2 regions of the Marinomonas foliarum genome follow, and region 1 is predicted to be linked to the other one. Evidence: riboswitches for the same ligand, from Rfam matches in the RefSeq annotation. Region 1 holds a riboswitch; the other holds the start of a gene.

Region 1 (3,140 bases):
TTACTGGAGTTGCCACGTCTAGCCTGGTTGGCATTCTCTGGCAACCCATTTTGCGCGGAACGTGACTCCCATGACGAATTTAAAACCGTAAACTTTCGCGATCTAGAGCTACATCAAGTATTGGGGCAAGGCGCATCTGGGGTTATTTCTGTTGCAACGTGGCAAAAAAATCCCTTTGGCTTTTCTGAATCAGTAGCGGTTAAAGTTTTCAAAGGTGAGGTGACTAGTGATGGTTATCCTGAGGATGAGTTAGATGCGTGTTTGGCGGTTGGTAACCATGACAACTTGGTTCGCCCTCTAGCGAAAGTAGCTGAGGCTGATTGTTCTGCTTTGGTGATGGAATTAATTCCTGCTCATTACACGAATTTAGGCTTGCCACCGAGTTTGGTGTCTTGCACCCGAGATACATTTCCAGTGGAACAAGTGTTTCCGATAGAAAAAATCGCCAAGATTGTTGAGCAATTAGAGCGTCTGGTTACTCATTTTTGTGAAAAAAGAGTCAGCCATGGTGACCTTTATGCTCACAATACTTTGATTAGTGAGGATGGACATGTCTTGTTTGGTGACTTTGGTGCGGCATCAAAATATACCAATTTATCGCTGCAACAGCAGCAGGGCATTGAGCAAATAGAGCGAAGGGCGTTGGGCTTTTTTGTGGATGATATGCTGGGCTTGTGTACCGAAAGGGATAAAAGTACTGCTGTTTATCAATCGCTTCGAAGTAAGGCCTTTACTTGAATTGCAATGCTTAATATTTGGACGAAAAAAATGCCTCGCTTTGAGAAGCGGGGCATTTTTTGTAAACCTAGCGCGTTTTATATGTCACGTCTGGTTTTTTGGCTTATAGCATTTGCTTCGCTTTTTCTGTTAAGCGCATGGTTTGATCGCAAGCATTCGCAAGCTCAATACCTTTCTTAACAAAATGACGGCTGAAATATTCTTTATGCTCATCGTGCTCATGGAAATTATGAGGTGTTAGTACCGCCGTAAGAACGGGGACCTCCGTTTCCAGTTGTACTTGCATTAACGCGTTGCAAATCGCTTGAGCGACAAAGTCGTGACGGTATATGCCTCCATCTACAACCAATGCTGTTCCAGCTATAGCTGAGTATTGTCCACTTTTCGCCAGTAGTTTTGCTTGTAATGGGATTTCATAGCCGCCAGGAACTGGGATGATGTCAATCAAAGAAGCATCATAGCCGCGAGAGACGAGTTCTTTTTTAAAGCCTTCAACGCAATTCATAACGATATCTTCGTGCCAAGAGGCATGAAGAATAGCAATACGTTTGTTGGCTGGAGTAAATTCAATGTTATTCGTTGAGCTCTGATTCATTTGTTAATCCTAAAAAAATATAAGGTGAATCAGGGCGAACGGGCAGGCAAATATACCATGGTAAAAATGGCATACCTGAGGCGTCGCAAAATACGACACCACTAAAGGTCTTGTCTGACGCGCTCTCTATCATCCGGACTATAACCGTCGGCTCTGGAATTACACCAGATCTGCTGACCCTAGAATAAAAATCTACTAGGCGCTCGCGGGCTTAGAAATAGATTCTTTACCGCCGGTGGGGAATTACACCCCGCCCCGAGAACGAAGTCGGATAAATCCGACGAAATAAATACTACTTGTTTTCATTGTAGGCTGTCAAAGAGTGTTCTACGGAAAATGTGGCGATTTTGTGATAATTCTCTGAGTAACAAAAAGTAACCAATAATCATGGCACTATGAGTAGAGCTTTATACCCAGACCGATATAAAATATAGTGATAAATCGATTTATTGTTTTGTTGCAATAGCGGCTATTTTTAAAAGCTAGTTTGGAATATTGATTTTGAATGGAGTCATGCATTGTGGATATAAAAAAATCACGCTTACAAAAAATCTTCGTCTGTGCGTCTTTGCTCTCTTTGACTGCGTGTAGTTCGATTACTAAAGACTCCTCATCGACTAACGAGGTTGATGAAATGGGGGATATTTCACAGACTAACTCAGCTACTTATCTATGCAATGCTTCACCTTTACATGTTTTCTTTCATGCTGAAGATGCGCAACTTACTTGGAATGATAAAGAGTACATGTTGACTCAAGCTGTTAGCGCATCTGGCTCATTTTATCTTGGGGAAGGCCTTTCTTTCTGGATTCATGGAGAAACAGCCGAGTTAGAAGTAGGAACTATGGCGACAAAATGTCGTCTTGTTAAAGTCGAGTCGTAGCTTTAACTCATCACCTGAGTTGTCTTCACTTTAAACCGTGGGGTTTTCATCCCGTCAAATTAGCAATACGTGTACAATGGTTTCATTCGCGCCCTATGGCGCTTGATTTCATTGTAGAGAACGTATGAACAAGCTATTTGTAATGGGCATGGGCCCTGGTGATTTAGGGTTGGTTGCACCCAAAGCAACGCAAGCATTGGCCGCTTGTAGCGATTGGGTGGCTTATGGTTATTATTTGGATTTATTGGGTGAGCTTAGTGACGGTAAAACCTTTCATAACCTGCCTTTAGGTGAAGAAATAGGTCGTGCGCGCTTAGCCCTTGATTTGGCCGCACAAGGCAAAACTACCGCATTAATTTCCAGTGGTGACATTGGCATATATGCCATGGCGACGTTAGTGTTTGAATTGCTGGATATGCAACTGCAAGGCAAAGAAAATCACCCTGAATGGCTAGATGTGGATATTGAAGTTATCCCCGGTATTTCAGCCATGCAAGCCGGCGCTAGCCGAGTGGGTGCCATGCTGGGCCACGATTTCTGTACTATTTCACTTTCCGATTTATTAACCCCTTGGGAAACCATCGATAAACGCTTGCACGCTTGTGGTGCGGGTGATTTTGTCGTGTCGTTTTATAACCCTGTTTCAAAGAAAAGAGATTGGCAGCTTAACCACGCTCGAGATGTCCTATTACAATATCGTCCCGCCAGCACACCTGTGATGATTGGGCGTCAATTAACTCGCCCTGAAGAAGAGATTACCTTTACGACACTGGGTGAATTAGACGCAAAAGACGTGGATATGTTCACCATGGTTAGCGTTGGGAACTCTGACACCAAACACATTGTTAATGGTGAGAAAAAATGGATTTATACGCCGCGCGGCTATTCTAAAAAGCTTTAGCTCTTTATAAAAGGTAAGTGAAA
Region 2 (3,140 bases), 1.3 Mb from region 1:
TAAACTTGAATCTTAGTTATCACCGACACCTTATACCTCTTTGAAGGTTGTTTTGAATTGATCGAAAAGCCGAACACCAAAAGTATTAACCAACAGACCGATCAATACAAAACACACACCGATCCATTGAAGTGGTAACAGGCTTTCATCCAGTATTATCGCTGCAAAGGTCAAACCCACGATAGGAACACCCAAGGTCAAGGGTGCAACTTGGCTCGCTGGATAACGGCCCATCAAATATCCCCACAAAGAATAACCCAAAATAGTCGCCACCAAGGCAAGATAAGCCAGAGCACCAATAGACACCCAACTAATATTCATCAAAGCTGAATACATCAACTCAGGCCCTTCCATAAACCAAGAGTACACAAAGAAAGGCAATGGCGGCACCCAAGCACTCCAAATAACCAGGTTCACATTCACTGCGTAGCCTTTCTGACTCATAGTGCGAGCACTAATATTCCCCAACGCCCAGCTCGCTGCGGCGAACAAGGTTAGAATAAACCCAAACAACGTCATATCGCTGACGCCAGACACCACAGCAATCATCAGCAAACCACCGCCCGCTAAAGCAATCGCCAACACTTGATGAAACTTCACACCTTCTTTCAAAAAGACCAACGCAAACACCATGGTAAACAACGCCTGAGACTGCAATATCAAAGAAGCCAAGCCAGCAGGCATACCATTCGCCATCGCTATAAACAAAAAGGCGAACTGCATAAAACCCATTGGTAGTGCATATACACACCACCACTTCAGCGGAATATTAGGCCGTTTAACCAACAAACAACCAATCGCCGCCACCATTAAAAACCGCAGCCCGCCCAATAACAAAGGCGGCACTTCGCCAAGGCCAAAAGAGATCACCACAAAGTTTAATCCCCAAGCGAGGATAATCACCAGAGCCAACATACTGTCTTTAAACGTCATAATGCTTACCACCATTAAATTTGATAGAAGCATTATAAAAAGGCAATTAACGAGAAACGAGGGCAGAACATAGGGTCAAAAAGGACAATGAGGGAAACAAGAAATGGCCTGAAAGAACACCTTCCAGACCATTTAAGGCAAAACAACTAAAACTATTGAGCCACGGCCGTTAACTCAGCCTTTCTCAGTTCTTTCATGCGCAATCCGATGTTGCCGAGGATAAGCATTAAACCGCCTATGATTTGGTAGCCAGTTAGCCCCATATCAAGGAATAGCCAGTTGATGGCGGCGGCGAAGACAGGGAAGGACAGTTCCGCCAAGGTAGCAAGTTGCGCGGGGACTGTTTTTAGACCTTGGTAGTAGAACCACATACCGATAAATCCACTAAGCAATGCCATCACCACCACTAAGCTTAAATCGATAGAGGTCATCACTTTCAAGCCATCAGACTGCGCTAATGCCATGGGTAATAACACCAATAAACCGGCAACAAAACGGCCGGACATAATCGCGTTCGCTGGCATATGTTGGTAAGACAAGTATTTGCCACAGACCGTCGCCGCGCCCCAAGCAATAACCGCAATCAAGGTGTATCCATAGCCTTTCATAATACTGCTTACGTCACTGGAATAGTGCCATTGGGCATCGCCTAATTGACGCAAATCCGGCCACATCATTACGAAACTGCCCAGTAAAATAACGGCCGCCCAGCGGACAAATTGCCCTTCAATACGTTCTTTCAACAACCAGTAGGCCAATAAAATCGCCACGATTGGTTGCAGTTTTTGCAGCAAAATAACGACCGTTGGATTCAAGTAATGAAAGGCTTCTGTAAACGCCAAGGTGCCCATGGCAGAGCCTATGCCACCAATAAAAAACAAACATGAAAAGCCACTTATCGACATATGGCGATAAACATGGCGATAGCGCCACAGCATAGGTGCGACAAACAACACCAAGGTAAGGTGTTCGATTAGGACTATTTGCAGAGTGGAATAACCCGCCCCCAATAAAGGGTAACGAATCAAGGTATCAAGTGCCCACGTGAAACACGCGATCATAATAAAGAATGTGCCTGCCATCTTTGGTTTCTCCAAATATCAAGATGAACAGGGGTGATGAGGAATATACCAAGACCTACACACGATAATGCGCAGCTCAGAAGCACCTGAAAAGCATCAGACACAACAAAGACTTGGTCGACTTCTATCATCCGGACTATGACCGTCGGCTCTGGAGTCTCACCAGATCTGCTGACCTTTGTTCATAATAAACAAAGCGCTCGCGGGCTGTTGATAGATTCTTCAATCTTGTCAAATCACCGCCGGTGGGGAATTTCGCCCCGCCCCGAAGTTCGATTAAGTAAAATTAATGCGTTAACTTTAAACCCATCTTTTTACTTAGGCAATAAGTACAGCCATCATCATAATGAAATACTCCATTTTATATTTAACAAACTCCTGACCAAATACTCAGTATTGCTATACACTCGTTACTCAAAAATACACATTCATTGAATAGGAAAACGTCAATGCATACCTCTTCTAGAAGCGGCATATTATACGCGTTAACGGCTTTTACGCTTTGGGCCATTGCGCCGATTTATTTTAAGGAAATGTCGTTTGTTCCTGCGACAGAGATTCTTGCCCATCGAGTGATTTGGTCTTGCGTCATTGTGCTTGTATTGATAATCCTATTACGTTACACCGACGCATTAAAGAAGGTCTTAAACTCACCTAAAACCCTAATGGCCATGCTGATATCAACACTTCTTATTGGCTTGAATTGGGGGACGTTTATTTGGGCGGTACAAAATAACAAAATGCTAAGTGCTAGTTTGGGCTATTACATAAACCCACTCATTAGTATTTTATTAGGTGTCATTTTCTTCAAAGACAAACTTGATAAAGTTCGCAAAGCCGCCGTCGTTTTATGTTTCTGTGCAGTGGTATTTGAAGTGATTCAATTTGGTTCTTTACCTTGGATCGCTTTAATCCTCGCTATTACCTTTGGCTTTTATGGCTTGGTACGTAAAAAAATTGCTGTGGATAGTTTTACCGGTATGGCAATTGAAACAGCCATTATGCTGCCTTTAGCCCTTGCTTATTTGGTACTCAGCCCGTCACCAAGCGCCAACATGTTTGAGAATAGCGCGAATGTTAATTGGCTACTGTTTGCGGCTGGCCCGGTAACTATGGTTCCACTAA

What was found. A riboswitch is a leader RNA that binds a small molecule or an ion and turns the genes downstream of it on or off. The one in region 1 is predicted to bind FMN.
Region 2: linked by a shared signal. The riboswitch ahead of JSY38_RS10000 (DMT family transporter) and the one ahead of JSY38_RS04130 (6,7-dimethyl-8-ribityllumazine synthase) in region 1 are both predicted to bind FMN.

The regions. Positions count from the first base shown of each region.
Region 1 is NZ_CP070273.1:891,016-894,155, reverse strand. It holds gene JSY38_RS04135 (leucine-rich repeat-containing protein kinase family protein) at 1-738, shown strand, start outside; gene JSY38_RS04130 (6,7-dimethyl-8-ribityllumazine synthase) at 842-1,333, opposite strand; FMN riboswitch at 1,451-1,600, opposite strand; gene JSY38_RS04125 (MliC family protein) at 1,854-2,216, shown strand; gene cobJ (precorrin-3B C(17)-methyltransferase) at 2,341-3,117, shown strand.
Region 2 is NZ_CP070273.1:2,166,632-2,169,771, reverse strand. It holds gene JSY38_RS10010 (GlxA family transcriptional regulator) at 1-29, opposite strand, end outside; gene JSY38_RS10005 (EamA family transporter) at 31-933, opposite strand; gene JSY38_RS10000 (DMT family transporter) at 1,086-2,015, opposite strand; FMN riboswitch at 2,131-2,293, opposite strand; gene rarD (EamA family transporter RarD) at 2,465-3,140, shown strand, end outside.